3 regions of the Thauera sp. GDN1 genome follow, and region 3 is predicted to be linked to each of the others. Evidence: riboswitches for the same ligand, from Rfam matches in the RefSeq annotation. Region 3 holds a riboswitch; each other region holds the start of a gene.
What was found. A riboswitch is a leader RNA that binds a small molecule or an ion and turns the genes downstream of it on or off. The one in region 3 is predicted to bind cobalamin.

Region 1 (6,422 bases), 600 kb from region 3:
GCTCGCCATCTCGTTGAGGAAATTCACCGCCGCGCGCACCAGCGGCAGCGCGAGCGCGGCGCCGGTGCCTTCGCCCAGGCGCAGGTCGAGCTCCATCAGCGCCTGGGCGCCGAGGGCGTCGAGCTGCACGCGGTGGCCCGGCTCCTGCGAGCGGTGGGCGAACACGCAGTAGGGCAGCACGTTCGGCGCGATCGCATGCGCGGCCAGCAGCGCCGAGGTGACGATGAAGCCGTCGACCAGGATCAGCATGCGCTTCTCGGCCGCGCCGAGCATGGCGCCGGCCATCATCGCGATCTCGAAGCCGCCGTATTCGGCGAGCACGTCCGCTCCCGACTGCGGCCGCCCGCCGCGCGCGAGCGCCGTCGCGAGCAGGCCGCGCTTGCGGATCAGGCCGGCGTCGTCCAGGCCGGTGCCGCGGCCGGTGACGGTGTGCAGGTCGGCGTCGCGCTCGGCGCCCACCAGGCAGTGGGTGATCAGCGAGGCCGAGGCGGTGTTGCCGATGCCCATCTCGCCGAAGCCGACGCAGTTGCAGCCGTTGGCGGCGAGTGCATGGGCGATCTCGCGTCCGCGCTGCAGGGCCATGCTGCACTGTCCGGGCGTCATCGCCGGCTGTTCGAGGTAGTTCTCCGTGCCCGGCGCGATCTTGGCGTCGATCAGCCCGCTGCGCTTGCCGAAGTCGTGATTGACGCCGGCATCGACCACGGTGAGGCCCAGCTCCATCTGCCGGCTGAAGACGTTGATCGCGGCGCCGCCGGCGAGGAAGTTCTCGACCATCTGCCAGGTCACGTCCTGCGGATAGGCCGACACGCCGGCCCTCGCCGCGCCGTGGTCGCCGGCGAAGACGACGATGTGCGGCCGGCGGATCTCGGGCGTCAGCGTCTGCTGGACGAGGCCGATCTGATGCGCCAGCGGCTCGAGCCGCCCGAGGGCGCCGAGCGGCTTGGTCTTGCGGTCGATCTTGTGCTGCAGGGCGGTGGAGAGCTGGGTGTCGGGCGGGGTGATGGCGAAGGGCGTCATGCGGTGAATGGATGGGTTTCAGTTGGGGGTTGCGTCCGCTTCGGACGCGGCGTCCGGCAGGTCGCGGTACAGGTCGGCCAGCGCGAGTTCGAAGCCGAAGGCGGGCAGGGCGAGGCGGGCGGTTTCTCCGCTCGCCTCGCTGAGGATCCAGCGTGCGCCTTGGTCACGGGTGAAGCATTCGACATGCGCCCGGTCCTGGGACAGGAAGAGCACGGTCCTGAGGCCGGGGAAACGGCGGTAGGCGGCGAACTTGTCGCCGCGGTCGTAGGCCTCGGTCGAGGGCGACAGCACCTCGGCGATCAGGACGGGCTCTTCCTTGACCTGGCGGCGGGCGCGGTCGGCGTCCGAGCAGGTGACGAACACGTCGGGGTAGAAGAGGTCGTCCGACTCGGCCAGGCGCAGGCGGACGTCGGACATGAAGACGTTGCACCGCGTGCCCGAAAAGGCCGCACGAAGCCCGAAGGCCGTATTGAGGCTGATGGCGTTATGCACGTCCGACCCGCCCGCCATCATCAAGGCTTCGCCGTTGAAGAACTCCCAGCGCTCGGGCTGTCCTGCCTCCCAGGTGAGGAAGTCTTCCAGCGTCATCTTGTGCTTGGCTGCAGGCAGGCCCACGGCGGTCTCCCGGAATGTCTTGTCGCTCTGAAGTTTAGCCCCGCTTCAGCACCAGGGGCAGGCCGGCGGCGACGAAGACCACGCGCGGGCACAGCGCCGCCACCGCCTGGTTGAGCCGTCCGGCCTCGTCGCGGAACAGCCGGCCGAGCGGCGTCTCCGGCACCAGGCCGAGGCCGACCTCGTTGGCGACCAGGATGATGCGGCCGGGCAGCGTGGGCAGCGTGGCGAGCAGGGCGTCGCGTTCGCGGCGGAACAGCGGCAGCTCGTCCGCGCTCGCGCCCGGCGGCAGGCGGTCGGCGTCGGCGAGCAGGTTCGCCACCCACAGCGTGAGGCAGTCGACGAGCAGGCAGCGATCGGCGGCGGCCTCGGCGCGCAGCGTGTCGGCGAGCGCGACCGGCGCCTCCACGGTACGCCAGCCGGCGGGGCGGTCGTCCTGGTGGCGGCGGATGCGCGCGGCCATCTCGGCGTCGAGCGCCTCTGCGGTGGCGATCACGGTGACCGCCAGGCCGGAATCGGCGGCGCGGCGTTCGGCTTCGCGGCTCTTGCCGGAGCGTGCGCCGCCGAGGATGAGTTCGCAGGTCATGAGGAGAGCTGGGGTCGAATGTTCGCTGAGGATGGACGGGAGGGCCACGCGGCGCCGTAAATGCGACATGGCGCGATTGGGCGGAAGTGCGGGCGAGTGCTGTCGCCGGTGCGCCGATTTTGCAGTGCACGATACCGCCCCGTACGGTATCATCCGCGCCGACTGCCCCGAAAGGGGTAGCGCGTTATCGGTGCCCACGGGCGTTTCTCGCCCCGGGTTAAACGGGAAACAGGTGCGCGGCCCCTCGCAAACGAGGCCGCAATGCCTGTGCTGCCCCCGCAACGGTAAGTGCGCGCAAGGCGTGTCATGCAGCCACTGGGAGTTCACTCCCGGGAAGGCGACCCGCCCGTCCGGTCCTCAGGCCGGCACAGCGCACGAGCCCGGAGACCGGCCGGAACGCGAAATGGCGGATGTGCCGCGGGGTGGCGGCGACGGGCGCGGTTGGTCTTGCTCTCTTCGGTTCTACCCGGGTCGCGGTGCGTCCATGTGAAGTTGCCATGGCGTGCGGGGACGCGCGGCATGGCGAAGGGAGTTCAAACAATGAAAATCCGTCTTTCGGCGCTCGTTTCCGCGTGCGCGCTCGCTTTCCCGTTTGTCCCGGCCCAGGCCGACGACGCCCAGCTCGGCCACGTCGTGGTCACCGCCACCCGACAGCCCATCAGTGCCGATGAGGCGCTCGCCAGCGTCGATGTGATCGACCGCGACGAGATCGCCCGTGCGGGGAATCTCAGCCTCGTGCAATTGCTGGCCGGGCGTCCCGGTGTGCAGGTGTCGAGCAGTGGAGGCCCCGGGGCGAACAGCAGCGTGTATATCCGCGGTGCCAACTCCGGCCACACCTTGCTGCTGATCGACGGCGTGCGCGTGGGGTCGGCGACCAACGGCGCGCCCACGCTGGAGACCATCCCACTCGAACTGATCGAACGCGTCGAGATCCTGCGCGGCCCGGCGAGTGCGCTCTATGGTTCCGACGCGATCGGCGGCGTGATCCAGGTGTTCACGCGCAAGGGGCGCGAGGGCTTCCAGCCCAGCGTGCGTGCGGGCATCGGCACCGACGGCGCACGTACGCTCGGAGCCACGCTGGCGGGCGGGGCCGATCGGTTGCGCTACAGCGTGTCCGCCGGCAGCGAGCGCAGCGACGGCATCGACGCCAAGCCCAACTCCGCGCGCGGTAGCGACCGCGATGACGACGGTTTCCGCAACGAGTACTTCAGCGGCTCCGTGTCGCTCGGTTTCCGCGAGGCGGACGAGATCGGCCTGACCGTGCTGCATTCCGACCTGCGCAACTGGTACGACGACGCCAAGGTGTTCGACTCCTACCTGGACAGGCGCACCAGCTCGCTGGGCCTGCACATGCGCAATCAGATCACCAGCGACTGGACCAGCACGCTGCGCTTCGGTTACGGCGCGGACGAATCCCACAACTACGCCGATCTGAACGCGCGGTCCGAGTTCGATACCGAGCAGCGCCAGCTCACCTGGCAACACGATATTGCCCTCGGTGTCGGCTCCTTGCTGGCTGGCTACGAATATCTCGAGCAGGAGGTCGATTCGACCTCCGCGTACAGCAAGACGAGCCGCTACACCAACTCCTTGCTGCTCGGCTGGAGCGGCCAGTTCGACCGCCATCACCTGCAGGTCAATGCCCGCCATGACGAGGATTCGCAGTTCGGCAGCAAGACGACCGGTGCACTGGCCTACGGCTATCGCCTGACGCCGGAGTGGCGGGCGCATGCCAGCATCGGCACCGCGTTCAAGGCGCCCACGTTCAATGATCTGTATTTCCCCTGGGGTGGCAATCCGAACCTGAAGCCCGAGGAGGCGCTGAACCGCGAGGCAGGCCTGGTGTGGGAGCGTGACGGCGCCAGCGTCAGCGCGACCTACTTCAACAACCGCATCAAGAACCTGATCGCGTGGGCACCGGTGGATCCGGCGGACCCGATGAGCGACTGGGCGCCGGCGAACGTGGCGGAGGCGTCGATTCAGGGTGTCGAGCTTGCCGCAACGGCGATGCTGTGGGACTACCGTGTGCGTGCCAGCGTCGACCTCCTGGACACCGAGGATGAGGAAACCGGCGACGAACTCGGCCGCCGTGCGCGCATCGGCGGTTCGCTCGGCATCGAGCGCGCCATGGGGCCGTGGACCTGGGGCGTGGAATGGAACGGGCAGGGGCGGCGGTATGATCGCATTCCGAACAGCGCGGCCAACCGCATGGGCGGCTACGGGCTGCTGAACGCCTACGTGCATTACGCGCTGGCGCCGGACTGGAGCGTGGAGTTGCGCGCCAACAACCTCCTCGACAAGGACTACGAGCTTGCCCAGAACTACGGCACCCAGGGGGCCAACGCCTTCGTGGCCGTGCGTTACGCGATGCATTAAGCCGCGATGTTCGTCGCCACCCACGGCACCCGCGTCGTCAGGGCGCGGGGCCTGATGCGGCCCGGCCGCCACCATCCCTTGCTGCTTGCCGCCGGCCTGCTCGCGGCGGCAGCGCTGGCGCTGCTCTGGGCGCTGGTGGCGGGCGACATGCCGCTCGGTTTCGCCGAGGTGTCCGCGGCCCTGGCCGGCGGCGGGGGCATGGCGGCGGACATCATCCGCGAACTCCGCCTCCCCCGCGCCGTCGCGGCCTTCGCCTGCGGTGGCCTGCTCGCCACCGCGGGGGCGTTGATGCAGGTGCTGCTGCGCAATCCGCTCGCCGACCCCTACATCCTCGGTATCTCGGGCGGTGCGGCGGTGGGCGCGCTGGGGGCGATCACGCTCGGCGCGGCGACCGTCTGGATCGATGCCTCGGCCTTCGCCGGTGCGCTCGCCGCGATGCTGGTGGTGTTCGGCCTGGCGCATGGCGACGGCAGCTGGACGCAGACGCGGCTGCTGTTGACCGGCGTCATCGTCGCCGCCGGCTGCGGCGCGGCGGTGTCGCTGATGCTGGCGCTGGCGCCCGACACGCGGGTGATGTCGATGCTGTTCTGGATGATGGGCGACGCCAGCGCGGCGGCGCGGCCGTGGCCGGCGCTGGTGGTGCTGGCGCTGGCGCTGGTCGTGGTGATGCCCTTCGCGCGCGACCTCAACGTGCTCGCGCGCGGCGAGTTGAGCGCACGCGCGCTCGGCGTGCGCGTCGGCCATCTGCGCGTCGCGCTCTATGTGCTGGCCTCGTTGCTGACGGCGACGTCGGTGACGCTGGTCGGTTCGGTGGGCTTCGTCGGCCTGGTGGTGCCGCATCTGGTGCGCCTGGTGCTGGGCAACGACCAGCGCGTGCTGATCCCCGCCGCCGCGCTCGCCGGCGGTACGCTGCTGACCCTGGCCGACACCGCGGCGCGCACGGTGATCGCGCCGCAGCAGCTGCCGGTGGGCGTGCTCACCGCGCTGATCGGCGTGCCGGTGTTCCTGTTCCTGTTGTCGCGCGGTTCGCGCATCTCGCGATGAACGCCGCTCGCCGCGTGCCCATCGACGACGCCCCGCTGCTCGAGGCCGAACGCCTCGCGCTGCAGGTCGGCGAGCGCTGGCTGTGCTGCGAGTTCAGCCTCAGCCTCGCCGCGGGCGAATGCCTGGTGCTGCTCGGCCCCAACGGCGCCGGCAAGACCACGCTGCTGCACACCCTGGCCGGCCTGCGCGAGCCCACGGTGGGCCAGGTGCGCATCGGCGGCCTGCCCTATGCGGCGTGGCCGGCGCTGGAGGCGGCGCGCTTTCGCGGCCTGCTCGCCCAGCAGCAGCCCGACCCCTTCGCCGCCGGCGTGCTGGAGACGGTGCTGGTGGGGCGCCATCCGCACCTCGGGCGCTGGGGCTGGGAAGGGCCGCAGGACGTGGCGATCGCCCGCCGGGCGCTGGAGGCGGTGGGGCTGGCCGGCTTCGAGCAGCGCGACGTGCAGACCCTGTCCGGCGGTGAGCGCCAGCGCGTGGCGATCGCGACCCTGCTGACCCAGGCACCGCACCTGTTCCTGCTCGACGAGCCGCTCAACCACCTCGACCTGCACCATCAGATCGCCGCGCTCGACCTCTTCCAGCGCCTGGTGCGCGAGGACGGCGCCGGGCGCGGCAGCGTGCTGGTGCTGCACGACATCAACCTCGCCGCGCGCTACGCCGACCACATCATCCTGCTCGACGGCCGCGGCGGCGTGATCGCCGGCGACCGCGACACCGTGCTGCGCGCCGACCTGCTGAGCCAGGCCTTCGGCCATCCGCTGCGCCGCTTCGACAACGAAGGGCGCGTCGT
Region 2 (6,422 bases), 190 kb from region 3:
CCGACGCCCAGCGGCGCCAGGCTGCCCTGCAGGCCGAGCGCCTCGGCCAGCCAGCCGCGCTCCCACAGGATCGCCAGCCCGCTGCCGAGCACCAGCAGCGAAGCGTAGCGGAAGGTGCCGTGCTCGCGCTGCATCAGCGCGCGCTGGCGTGGACTGTCCGGATCGGACAGGTCGGCCGCGGTCAGCGGCACGTAGCGCGAACGGGTGACCGCGGTGGCGTAGTTGTGGCCGACCCACACCAGCGCGCCGAGGAAATGCAGCCAGCGCGCGGCGACTTCGAGCAGCATGTCCATGGCCGACGCCGCCTCACGTCGCCAGGCGCAGCAGCAGCGCCAGCGCTGCGGTCAGCGCGACACCCAGGCCGACGGTGACCGCGGAGGAATCGAACACGCGCAGCAGCAGATCAGACATGGCCGAGCTCCGTCCGTGCCACGGCGAGCCCGCTGCGCTCTCCCGCCGCCCCCGCCGCGCAGCCACCCGCCTTTGCGAGCAGACGCGAATTGGCGTCGTTGCGCATCACCAGCGGCTGCACCTTGCGCCCGGGCCTGTGGGCCCGCTCGATCGCCGCGCCGATCAGGTGGTGGTGCGGCGAGCGCGAGCAGGCCGGATCGGTGTTCGAGGCGTCGCCGGTGAGCAGGAAGGCCTGGCAGCGGCAGCCGCCGAAGTCCTTCTCCTTCTCGTCGCAGCTGCGGCAGGTCGGGCTCATCCATTCGTCGCCGCGGAATTTCTGGAAGGTCGGCGACTCGTTCCACAGCCAGGCGAGGCTCTTCTCGCGCACGGAAGGGAACTCCAGGCCCTCGATGATGCGCGCCTCCTGGCAGGGCATGGCGGCGCCGTCGGGCGCGATGGTGAGGTGGATCGCGCCCCAGCCGTTCATGCACGCCTTGGGCCGGCCCTCGTAGTAGTCGGGGATGACGAAGTAGATGGTCATGCGCTCGCCGAGGCGCGCGCGCGCCGCCTGCACCGCGCGCTCGGCCGCTTGCAGCTGTTCGAGCGTGGGCAAGAGTTCGTCGCGGTTCACCATCGCCCAGTTGTAGTACTGGATGTTGGCGAACTCGAGGTAATCGACGCCGATGTCCTCGGCAAGCGCGAGGATGTCCTCGACCTGGCCGATGTTGTGGCGGAACACCGGCACGTTGAGCACCATCGGGAAGCCGTGGGCCTTGATCAGGTGCGCGACCTTCACCTTGAGGTCGAAGGCGCGTGCGCCGACCAGGGTGTCGGTGAGCTCGCGTTCGCTGGACTGCAGCGAGAGCTGGATCTGGTTGAGACCGGCAGTCTTCAGCGCAATCAGCCTTTCCTCGCTCAGGCCGACGCCGGAGGTGATCAGGTTGGTGTAGTAGCCGAGCGCACTGGCGTCGGCGACGAGCTCCTCGAGGTCGTCACGCAGCAACGGCTCGCCGCCGGTGAAGCCGAGCTGCAGCGCGCCGAGTTCCCGCCCCTCGCGCAGCACGCGCTTCCACTCCGCGGTGGAAAGCTCGGCCCTGCCATCGCGGGCGTAGTCGACCGGGTTGCTGCACCACGGGCATTTGAGCGGGCAGCGGTAGGTGAGCTCGAGCACCAGCCACAGCGGCTTGCCCTGCCCGTCAAGCCTGACGACGGATCCATCCTTTGGCACGGAACACCTCCAGGAATTTGTACACGCCCTCGGCGACACGCTCGTCGGCGCCCGGGTAGCGGTGCTGCAGTTCGGCGACCAGCTCGGCGACGGTGCGCTTGCCGTCGCAGCGCTCGATGATGTCGCCTGCGGTCTGGTTGAGCTTGACGATGCCCTCGGGGTAGAGCAGGACGTGCGAGTCCTGGGTCGGCTCCCAGCGGAACAGGTACATCGGGTTGAGCGCGTAGCGCTCGTCCGCGGCGGGCGGGCGCGGGGTGGCGGTATCGGTCATGCGGGCCTCCGCTCCGGGTTGGCTGGCGCCGGCCGCCCGCGGGCGGCCGGGCGGCAGGCTTCAGCGCACGTAGACGTAGGCGGTGACTTCGAAGCCGAGACGGATGTCGCAATACGCGGGGTCGGTCCACTGCATGATGGGTCTCCTCTGGAATGATGGTGGGCGAACCGGCGCGGCGGCCGGCTCGTGATCATCATCCCCGCGTGCGAGGGCCCGGGGATCCGCACAATCGCGGTCCTGCCATCAGCACGATCGCGAGGCCGCGGTCGCGAAAATCATGATTCTTCAGCGACCTGCAGCGGCGTTGACCTTCGTCAACGCGGGAAGGGCCGGACCTGGCGGACGGCCTCGGCCAGGCCTTCCCCGGCCGCATCGGCCTGCCCCTGCCAGCCGTCGAAGTGCAGCAGCTGGGGCAAGGGCACGCGCTTGAGCCAGCCGGCGGCCTCCAGCTCAGGACGGGCGTGGAAGTCGCGGACGTAGCCGACGCACAGGTAGGCGATCGGGACGATCTCGGGCGGGATGCCGAGCGCCGCGCGCAGCGCCTGCTGGTGCAGGATGCTGACCCAGCCCACGCCGAGGTTCTCGGCGCGCGCGGCCAGCCACAGGTTCTGCACCGCGCACACCGCGCTATAGACGTCCATCGCGCCGATGTGGGTGCGGCCGATCACCACCGGGCCGTGGCGGCTGCGATCGCAGGTGATGCAGATGTTGACCGGCGACTCGAGGATGCCCTCGAGCTTCAGGTTGCGGTAGGTGGCGCGCTTGTCCTCGTCGAACATCTGCTCGGCCTCGGCGTGGGCGGCGAGGAAGTCGGCGTGGATCCGCGCGCGCACTTCGCGCGAGCGCACGACGATGAAATCCCAGGGCTGCATGAAGCCGACCGAGGGCGCGTGGTGGGCGGCGGTGAGCACGCGGGCGAGCACCTCGTCGGGAATCGGATCCGGGAGGAATTCGCCGCGCACGTCGCGGCGGGTGTGGATGGCGCGATACACCGCGTCGCGCTCGGCGGCGCTGAACTGCGGATCGGTCTGGAAACGCTCGCGCGCATCAATGCGCGCGGGCGCGGAGTGCGCCTGTGTCGGGCTGCTCATGAAGTATTCCCCTTGGCTACGAGCAGTGGGCAGTCGCCGACCAGACGGCTGCAGCAAACGCTTCGAGGCCGGTCTTCCGGCTGCGGATCATCTCGTCCGGGCGCCTTCCCGGTCCTCGCGGACCAGTGGCTGGGCGAACCTCGCCCGGACAATCCCCTTCACGGCGCTGGGCGCGCGGCGGATTGGCACCGCCTTCCCGATTCTCCCGCGGCGAGCGCGGGCACCCCGAAGCAAACGAGGGCGAATCTTAGCGGCAGATCGCGGGAACGTACATCCGTCGGCCCGCCCGAGCCCGCTTCGCCGCACGCCGTCGCTGCCCGTCCTCGGCGCTGCGTGGCCTGCATCGGTACCGGATCAGGCGCCGACGGCGGCGCGCACGCTCAGCTCCAGCTCACGGTGGCGGCGAGCAGGTAGCCGGCGCCGTAGACCGTCTTGATGAACTTGCCGCTGTGCCCGCCCTGCTCGAAGCGCTTGCGCAGCCGCGACACGCGCAGGTCGATGCTGCGGTCGAGCGCGCACACGTCGCGTCCGGCGAGCAGCTGCTCGCGCGACAGGATCTGGTTGGGGCGCTCGAGGAAGGCGATCAGCAACTGCGACTCGGCCAGGCTCAGCGTGTCCTCGACGCCGTCGGGCGAGATCAGGCGGTGGGTGGCGCGCTCGAAGCGCCAGCCGGCGAAGTGGGCGGTGCCGGGCGGCTGGGCATCGGCGGCGGGCTCGGGCTGGTAGCGGCGCAGGATGCTGCGCACGCGGGCGATGAGCTCGCGCGGCTCGAAGGGCTTGACCACGTAGTCGTCGGCACCCAGCTCGAGCCCCATCACCCGGTCATGGGTATCGTCGCGCCCGGTGGCGACCAGCAGGCCGAAGCGGTAGCGGCCGCGCAGCTGCTGCAGCACGTCCATGCCATCCATGTCGGGCAGGCCGAGATCGAGGATGGCGACGTCCGGCACCTGCACGCGCAGCTGGCGCAGGAAGTCGCCGCCGGTCGCGAACGCCGCATGGCGGTAGCCGAATCGCTCGAGCGTGCCGGTGATCAGCCGCGACACCGCGGCATCGTCCTCGACGACGTGAATCAGCGCCTGGGGCTTGTCGCTCAAATCCCTGTCTCCACGCAATGGACGCGACCCGGGCGGGCCGGCCCTCACGCGATCGCGGCGTGCAGTGCCTCGAGCAGGCGCTCCTGGGTGAAGGGCTTGCCGAGCACCCGGACGTCGGCATCCTCGCGGCCGGGCACCGCCTTGTCGGCGTAGCCGCTCATCAGCACCACCGGCAGTTCGGGGCGGAAGCGGCGCACGAAGCGCGCCAGCGCGCGCCCGTCCATGCCACCCGGCATCACGATGTCCGACAGCACGAGTGCGATCGCAGGGATATTTTCGACCATGTCGGCCGCCTCGTGGCCACTTTCGGCCTCGAGCACCGCACAGCCGAGCGCCGACAACTGCTTGCGCACCACGTCGCGCACCTTGTCGTCGTCCTCGACCAGCAGCACCAGGCGGCCTTCGAGCGGACGCGCCGCGACGGACGGCACATCGACGTCGTCAACCGGCTCCGCCATGCCCGCGGCCGGCAGAACCGCCGTCTCGCGCGGCGCCTGCGGCAGCAGCAGCGACACCGTGGTCCCCACCGCCTGCCGGCTGCGGATGCGAACCCCGCCGCCGGACTGCTTGATGAAGCCATACACCATCGCCATGCCCAGCCCGCTGCCGCGGCCGAACTTCTTGGTGGTGAAGAAGGGTTCGAACACCCGCGTGAGCGTCGCGCTGTCCATGCCGGTGCCGTTGTCGGCGACCGCGATCTGCACGTAGCAGCCCGGCGGAAGCTCGAGATCGGCAGCCGCGGCGCCCTCGATGCACTCCAGCGAGCATGCGATGCGCAGCTCGCCGCCGTTGGGCATGGCGTCGCGGGCGTTGAGCGCGAGGTTGAGCAGCGCGCTCTCGAGCTGGTTGGGGTCGACCAGCGCGCGCAGGTCGACGTCGCGCGAGGCGGTGGACACGGTGATCGTGCTCGGCAGCGAGCGCCGGATCATGCGCGCCATGTCGAGCACCAGCTCGTTGACCTCGACCACCACCGGCGCGATCGGCTGCTGGCGCGAGAAGGCGAGCAGGCGCCGGATCAGTCCCGCACCGCCCTCGGCCGCGGCCAGCGCGGGCTCGACGTACTCCGCCACCGCCGGGTGGTCGCCGAGCGCCTCGACCAGGCCGTGGAGGTTGCCCATCACCACGGTGAGCATGTTGTTGAAGTCGTGCGCGAGGCCGCCGGTGAGCTGGCCGATCGCCTCCATCTTCTGCGCCTGCGCGAGCGCGCCCTGCGTGCGGCGCTGCTCGGTGACGTCCACCGCGTGTACGTAGCAGCCGATCACCTCGCCACCGGGACCGAAGTCGGGGACCAGCGTGCTGCGGGTATACAGGATCTCGCCGCCCGGGCCGGGCATGCTGTACTCGTAGCTCACCTCCTCGCCGGCGAGCGCACGCCGCACCTTGTCCTCGACCTGGGCGAACACGTGCGCACCGATGACCTCGTGGATGGGGCGGTCCTTCATGCCCTCGCTGGTGGTGCCGAACCATTGCGCGTAACGCCGGTTGCCGTAGCGGAACACCCAGTCGTGGTCGAAATAGCCGATGTGCGCGGGAATGGTGTCGGTGATCTGGCGCAGGCGGAGCTCGCTGTGCGTCAACGCGTCCTGCCCCGACGATGCTTGATCCTCGCTCATTTGCTCCTGCCCGCCTCCACTGCCCTCTTCCGCGCCCGAGGGTAACGGAGCATTCTAGAGTGCGCGGCCCGACGGGCAAGACCCGGACAAGATTCAGTACATTCCGACGTAATTGCCGACAAGATTTTTTGCCATCCTCCATACTTGTCGGTATGGATGCCGGGACTGTGTCCAGCCATCCGGCCGCATCGCTAACCTGTTGCCGAACCGGGAGTGGAGAAGGATGTCGAAAATCGCATACGAACAAGGACTGGACAAGAATCCGGCCAACTACGTGCCGCTGTCGCCGCTCAGCTTCATCGAGCGCACCGCGATGGTGTATCCCACGCGCACCAGCGTCGTGCATGGCGCACGCAGCTACACCTGGGGTGAAACCTACGCCCGCTGCCGCCGCCTGGCGAGCGCGCTGGTCGCCAACGGGGTCGGCAAGGGCGACACCGTCGCGGTCATGCTGCCCAACGTGCCGCCGATGTTCGAGGCCCACTTCGGCGTGCCGATGACCGGCGCCGTGCTCAACACCCTCAACACCCGCCTCGACGCCGAGGCCATCGCCTTCATGCTCAAGCACGGCGAGGCCAAGGTGCTGATCACCGACCCCGAGTTCGCGACCGTGGTCCGCGCCGCGCTCGAACTGCTCGAGGGCGACAAGCCGCTGGTCATCGATGCGCTCGACGACGAATACCCGGGCACCGAGCGCGTCGGCACGATGCTGTACGAGGACGTCATCGCCGCCGG
Region 3 (6,422 bases):
GATGGACGTGTTCAAGCTGTCCTTCCGCAGCTCGGCCGTCATCGTCGGCCTGCTGGCCTTCGGCACCTTCCCCTGGGAGCTGGTCAAGGACGAATCCGCCGCCGGCCTGCAGATCTTCGTGCAGACCTACTCGGCCTTCCTCGGCCCGATCTTCGCGGTGCTGGTGGTGGACTACTACTTCATCCGCGGCCGCAACCTGAACCTCGGCAAGCTCTACGACGAGAACGGCCCCTACCGTGGGGTGAATTGGGCGGGCATCGTCGCCTCGCTGGTCGGCGCAGCGGTCGCACTGAGCTTCTCCGCGGTGTCCTGGTACGCCAGCCTGATCCCGGCCGGCCTCGCCTACTGGCTGCTGATGAAGAACTGGGGCGCCTGCAAGCGCTTCCTGGAGAACTGACATGCATCCGAACGCCGCCTACCCCCGCGACCTCATCGGCTACGGCAGGAACCCGCCCCACGCCGACTGGCCCGGCCGCGCCCGCGTCGCCGTGCAGTTCGTCCTCAACTACGAGGAGGGCGGCGAGAACTGCGTGCTGCACGGCGATGCCGGCAGCGAGCAGTTCCTCTCGGAACTCTTCAACGCCGCCAGCTACCCCGAGCGCCACCTGTCGATGGAAGGCATCTACGAGTACGGTTCGCGCGTGGGCGTGTGGCGCTTCCTGCGCGAGTTCGAGCGCCGCGGCCTGCCGATGACGATCTTCGGCGTGTCGATGGCGCTCGAGCGCCACCCCGAGCTCACCGCCGCGTTCAAGGAGCTCGGCCACGAGATCGCCTGCCACGGCTGGCGCTGGATCCACTACCAGAACGTGCCCGAGGAGATCGAGCGCGAGCACATGCGGATCGGCATGGAGATCATCGAGCGCCTGACCGGCGAGCGCGCGCTGGGCTGGTACACCGGCCGCGACTCGCCGAACACCCGGCGCCTGGTCGCCGACCATGGCGGCTTCCTGTACGACTCGGACTACTACGGCGACGACCTGCCGTTCTGGACCGAGGTGCAGAAGACGAACGGCGACACCGTGCCGCATCTGGTCGTGCCCTACACCCTCGACACCAACGACATGCGCTTCGCGCTGCCGCAGGGCTTCTCGCACGGCGACGAGTTCTTCGAATACCTGCGTGACGCCTTCGACGTGATGTACGCCGAGGGCGAGGAGCGTCCGGCGATGATGAGCATCGGCATGCACTGCCGCCTGCTCGGCCGCCCGGGCCGCTTCAAGGCGCTGCAGCGCTTCCTCGACCACATCGAGAAGCACGACCGGGTGTGGGTGTGCCGCCGCGTCGACGTCGCCCGCCACTGGATCGAGCATCACCCCTACCAAGCCAGGTAAGCCCGCCGCGGCAGCCGCGAGGCTGTCCGGCCCATGAACGAATCGCCCGTTGCGGAGCGGGCGAGGGGTTTTTGCGTCCGCAGGCATCCTCGACACCGATAACCAGAAGCCGCAGCGGCGGTCATGGAGACAGACATGGAAAGCGAAAAGATCGACCTCAGGATCCAGCACATGGATCCCAGCCTGTACAACTCGGACCTCGCGCCGCTGCCGCCCGCGCAGCGCAAGTGGGGCTGGTTCGAGATCTTCAACGTGTGGTCCAACGACATCCAGAGCCTGTTCGGCTACACGCTGGCGGCCACGCTGTTCATCTCCTACGGCCTCAACGGGTGGACGGTATTCGCCGGCATCATCCTCGCGGGCATCATCGTCAACGTGCTGGTGAACCTCACCGGCAAGCCGGGGGTGAAGTACGGCATCCCCTATCCGGTCATCGCGCGGGCCTCGATGGGGGTGCGCGGCGCCAACTTCCCCGCACTGATCCGCGGCATCGTCGCCATCTTCTGGTACGGGGTGCAGACCTACTTCGCCTCCACCGCGCTCGCGCTGCTGTTCAATGCGCTGCTCGACAACCCCGGGGGGGCACCTTCCTGGGCATGAACGCGGTCGACTGGGTGTCGTACGCGATCGTCTGCGTGTTCCAGCTCGGCCTTTTCCTGCGCGGCTTCGACTGGATCACCAACTTCCTCAACTGGGCGGGCCCGTTGGTGTACCTGGTGATGATCGCGCTGCTTGGGGTGATCTGGTACAAGGCCGGCGGCGGCCTGGTCGCCGAGCTCGGCAACATCTTCGACGGTCGCGGCGAGCATCCGGGCGGCCCGGTCGCGGCCTTCGCGGCGGTGGTCGGCACCATGGTGGCCTACTTCGCCGCGGTGGTGATCAACTACGGCGACTTCTCGCGCTTCGTGAAAAGCGAGTCGCACATGAAGTGGGGCAACTTCCTCGGCCTGCCGGTGAGCCTGGCGTTCTTCTCCTTCCTGGCGCTGTTCATCACCGCCGGCACCGCCGTGCTGTTCGGCGAGATCGTCACCAACCCGGCCGAGATGGCGGCCAAGGTCGACAACCTGGCGCTGACCATCATCGCCGCGCTGACCTTCTTCGCCGCCACCGTCGGCATCAACCTGGTCGCCAACTTCATCCCGGCGGCCTTCGGCCTCGCCAATCTCGCCCCGGCGAAGATCAGCGCGCGCACCGGCGGCATCATCACCGCGGTGATCTCGTTCTTCATCGGCGGCCTGTGGGTGGCGCTGATCAGCCACATCGGCATCGCCGGCTTCGTCGATACCCTGGGTGCAGTGCTCGCTCCGCTGTACGGCATCGTGGTCGCCGACTACTACCTCGTGCGCAAGCAGAAGCTCAACGTGCAGGACCTGTTCTCGGCCGAGCCGGGCTCGACCTACTACTTCGACAAGGGCTGGAACAAGCGCGCCCTGTTCGCCTTCTCGGTGGCCTCGCTGTTCTCGGTGGCCTCGGTGTGGACGCCGGCGCTGGCGGCCTGGGCGGGCTTCTCGTGGATGTTCGGTGCGCTGCTCGGTGCGGTGCTGCACCTGGCGCTGATGAGCCGCAAGGCGCCGGTCATGGCGGTGCAGCCGGTCTGAGTCCGCTTCCGCAGTCGTGCCCTGTGGCGGGCAGGCTCTTGAGGGGCGCCCGCTCCGGTCCCCGATAGCCCTTATCAGCGCGGTCGTATGTCGTCCCCGTCGCGGCGGTGCATAATCCACCCCGCACTGTTACTCGCCGCCGAACTCCCGGGCGGCAGCCCTTCGGCCGCGGCCCCCGTCAGGGGCGCCGCGGCGTTTTCCTTTTGGAGGTCCGATGTCCGCATCCGGCACGCCGCGCCTGGCGCTCGTCGCGCTCGCCGCACTGTCCCTGATCTGGGGTTACAACTGGGTGGTCATGAAGCAGGTGATCCAGTACGTCGATCCCTTCGACTTCTCCGCGATCCGCACCCTGCTCGGTGCAGCCACCCTGTTCCTGGTGCTGCTCGTGCTGCGCCGGCCGCTTTCGCTGGTGGCGGCGCGCCAGGTGATCCTGCTCGGCGTGCTGCAGACCGCCGCGTTCACCGCGCTGATCCAGTGGGCGCTGGTGTCCGGCGGCGCGGGCAAGACCGCGGTGCTGGTCTATACGATGCCGTTCTGGGTCATCCCGATGGCGTGGTGGGTGCTCGGCGAGCGGGTGCGCGGCCTGCAGTGGGCGGCGATCGCGATCGCCGGCTGTGGCCTGGTGCTGGTGCTGCAGCCGTGGGCCATGGGCGGCAGCGCCTTCGGCAACCTGCTCGCGGTGGCCGGCGGCATCACCTGGGCGGCCTCCGCGGTGGTGGCCAAGCGCATGCGTCGCGACCAGGCGTTCGACCTGCTCTCGCTGACGGCCTGGCAGATGCTGTTCGGCGCGATCGCGCTGTGCGTGCTCGCCGCGCTTCACCCCTCGCGGCCGATCGACCCGACGCCGTACTTCTTCGGCGCGCTCGCCTTCAACGCGGTGCTCGCGACCGGGCTGGCGTGGCTGCTGTGGCTGTACGTGCTGCAGAAGCTGTCGACCGGCATGGCCGGCCTGTCGGCGCTGGGCATCCCGCTGATCGGCGCGCTCGCGGGCTGGATCGAACTCGGCGAGCGGCCGAACGCGGTCGAATTCACCGGCATGGTGCTGATCGTCGGCGCGCTGGCGCTGATCAGCCTGTGGTCGCTGGTGCAGTCGCGGCGGGCGGCGGGTTGAGCGGCTCGCCCCGCATGCGCTTGCCGTAACGGCAACTTGCGGACGTTGTCCGCTTTCGATTAGTCTCCGCCTGCATTCGATCCGGGTGCCCCGTCATACAACCGTATGACGGGGTGAAACGGGAAGTCCGGTGACGTCGTTCGCCCCGCGCGAACGGCCAGTCCGGCGCAGCCCCCGCTGCTGTGAGCCTGACGAATCCGCCAACACGCCACTGAGCCTCGCGCTCGGGAAGGTCGGCGGAGGAGGAAGACGGCGAGCCAGAAGACCGGCCCGATCGAGTACGGAACACCGCGCCCCGCAAGGGCCGTGGCGTTCCAGGTTGATGTGAGCCCCGGGGTGTGGGTTCGATCCGACTGGTTATCCGCCGGCCGCCCGCGTGCGCCGGAAGCTCCAGCCGACTCGTCGTGCATTCGTCTCCAGGCACTGCCGTGCCGGGCATGCGTACGCGCTATCGCCGCGTCCGCAGCGCCCTCGGCCGTGCCATGGCAGGACGCAAGGCCGCCCCCCGCCCGCGTGGTTCGCATCGTCGTTCCAAGCACTCGTGGGGAGTCATCATGCACATCGAACCCGGCATCCTTTCCGGCGCCAAGATCGCCGCCGCCAACCTCGCCGCCACCGCGCTTGCCGCCGCGCAGGCGCCGCAACTGTTCAAGAAGCCGCAACTGATCCTGCGCACGCTGCTCGCGGCGCTGTTCCTTTCGGTCTTCATGCAGAGCTTCCACATGCCTGCGGGCGTGTCGGAGCTGCACTTCATCGGCGCCATGCCGATCTATCTCGCGCTCGGCTTCGCGCCCACGCTGCTCGGCTTCGGTCTAGGCCTGCTGCTGCAGGGCGTGGTCTTCGAGCCGACCGACCTGCTGCACCTGGGCGTCAACTTCCTGTCGCTGGCCGTGCCGCTGGTGGCGCTGCACGCCACGCTCGGCCGCAGGCTCGCGGCTGGCGCCGCCACCCGGGTGCAGTCGGTGCTGAAGCTCGACGCCGCCTACTACGCCGGCGTCGCCGCCATGGTCGGCTTCTGGCTGGCGATGGGCGAGGTTGCAACGCCCTTCGGCGAATGGGTGACCTTCGCCGCGGCCTACCTGCCGGTGGTGCTGATCGAGCCGGTGCTGACCGTGGCGGTGGTTCGGCTGCTGCAGTCGCATGCGCATCGCCCGCTCGTGCAGCTCTGCTTCGCCGTGCCGGCGCGCGGTTGATGCCGGCCGTGGCGAACAAGGCCGGAGGCACCGTCTGGTTCGTCGGCGCAGGCCCCGGCGATCCCGACCTGATCACGGTGAAGGGCCGCCGCCTGCTCGAGCAGGCGGGGGCGATCCTGTTCGCGGGCTCGCTGGTCGACCGCGCGGCCACGCAGTTCGCGCCGCCCGGCTGCGAGATCCGCGACTCGAAGGACATGACGCTCGAGGACATGAGCGCCTGGCTGCTGGACGCCTGCGCCCGCCATCGCACCGTGGTGCGCCTGCAGACCGGCGACCCCGGCCTGTATGGCGCGCTGGTCGAGATGACCCGCCCGCTCGATGCGGCGGGCATCGCCTGGCAGGTGGTGCCGGGCGTGTCCTCGGCGATGGCCTCGGCCGCCGCCGCCGGCGAGACCCTGACCCTGCCGGAAGTGACGCAGACCGTGATCCTCACCCGCGTCGCCGGCCGCACGCCGATGCCGCCGGGCGAGGACCTGGCGGCGCTCGCCGCGCACCGCACGACGCTGTGCATCTTCCTGTCGATCACGCTGCTGCACGAGGTGCAGCGCGCGCTGCGCACCGCCGGCTGGCCGGAGGAGGCGCCCATCGTGGTGGTGCAGAAGGCGAGCTGGCCCGGCGCGGAGAAGATCGTTCGCGGCACGCTGGCCGACATCAAGCGCCGCTGCCAGGACGAGAAGATCGCCAGCCAGGCCATGATCATCGCCAGCCCCGCACTCGGCGCCCGCCACTGGCCCGACATCGCCCGCTCGAAGCTGTACGACCCGGGCTTCGGCCACCGCTTCCGCCAGGCCTCCACACCTGCCGCCGACGCCGGCCTGCCCACCGGAGAACACGCATGAACGACACCGCCATCCTCCTCGTCGGCCACGGCTCGCGCAATCGCGAGGGCAACAAGGAGATCCAGCATTTCGCCGCCCAGTGGCGCGATCGCCACCCCGGCTGGCGCATCGAGACCTGCTTCATCGAGCACGCCGAGGTGTTGCTCGACGAGGGCCTCGATCGTGCCGCGCACGGGGCGCGGCGGGTGGTCACGATTCCCTTCATCCTCAACGCCGCCGGCCACGTCAAGATGGAACTGCCGGCCGCCATCGAGCGCGCGCGCCAGCGCCACCCCGGCGTCGCCTTCGCCTGCGCGCGCCACCTCGGCATGGGACGCGAGATCTTCGCCGTGCTCAAGGGCCAGCTCGAC

Region 1: it holds a riboswitch for cobalamin, as region 3 does, so the genes downstream of both, CKCBHOJB_RS16895 (TonB-dependent receptor) here and CKCBHOJB_RS14100 (energy-coupling factor ABC transporter permease) in region 3, are expected to answer to the same signal.
Region 2: it holds a riboswitch for cobalamin, as region 3 does, so the genes downstream of both, bluB (5,6-dimethylbenzimidazole synthase) here and CKCBHOJB_RS14100 (energy-coupling factor ABC transporter permease) in region 3, are expected to answer to the same signal.

Annotation. Positions count from the first base shown of each region.
Region 1 is NZ_CP097870.1:3,669,575-3,675,996, reverse strand. It holds gene cobT (nicotinate-nucleotide--dimethylbenzimidazole phosphoribosyltransferase) at 1-1,017, opposite strand, end outside; gene CKCBHOJB_RS16905 (Uma2 family endonuclease) at 1,036-1,632, opposite strand; gene cobU (bifunctional adenosylcobinamide kinase/adenosylcobinamide-phosphate guanylyltransferase) at 1,667-2,215, opposite strand; cobalamin riboswitch at 2,387-2,626, shown strand; gene CKCBHOJB_RS16895 (TonB-dependent receptor) at 2,756-4,591, shown strand; gene CKCBHOJB_RS16890 (iron ABC transporter permease) at 4,646-5,635, shown strand; gene CKCBHOJB_RS16885 (ABC transporter ATP-binding protein) at 5,632-6,422, shown strand, end outside.
Region 2 is NZ_CP097870.1:3,265,978-3,272,399, forward strand. It holds gene CKCBHOJB_RS15035 (hypothetical protein) at 1-293, opposite strand, end outside; gene pqqE (pyrroloquinoline quinone biosynthesis protein PqqE) at 404-1,618, opposite strand; gene pqqD (pyrroloquinoline quinone biosynthesis peptide chaperone PqqD) at 1,587-1,889, opposite strand; gene bluB (5,6-dimethylbenzimidazole synthase) at 2,204-2,980, opposite strand; cobalamin riboswitch at 3,029-3,223, opposite strand; gene CKCBHOJB_RS15055 (response regulator transcription factor) at 3,361-4,074, opposite strand; gene CKCBHOJB_RS15060 (PAS domain-containing sensor histidine kinase) at 4,119-5,687, opposite strand; gene CKCBHOJB_RS15065 (acyl-CoA synthetase) at 5,911-6,422, shown strand, end outside.
Region 3 is NZ_CP097870.1:3,073,134-3,079,555, reverse strand. It holds gene CKCBHOJB_RS14125 (NCS1 family transporter) at 1-397, shown strand, start outside; gene puuE (allantoinase PuuE) at 399-1,331, shown strand; gene CKCBHOJB_RS14115 (cytosine permease) at 1,467-1,931, shown strand; gene CKCBHOJB_RS14110 (cytosine permease) at 1,928-2,929, shown strand; gene CKCBHOJB_RS14105 (EamA family transporter) at 3,144-4,040, shown strand; cobalamin riboswitch at 4,107-4,329, shown strand; gene CKCBHOJB_RS14100 (energy-coupling factor ABC transporter permease) at 4,595-5,233, shown strand; gene cobM (precorrin-4 C(11)-methyltransferase) at 5,233-6,072, shown strand; gene CKCBHOJB_RS14090 (sirohydrochlorin chelatase) at 6,069-6,422, shown strand, end outside.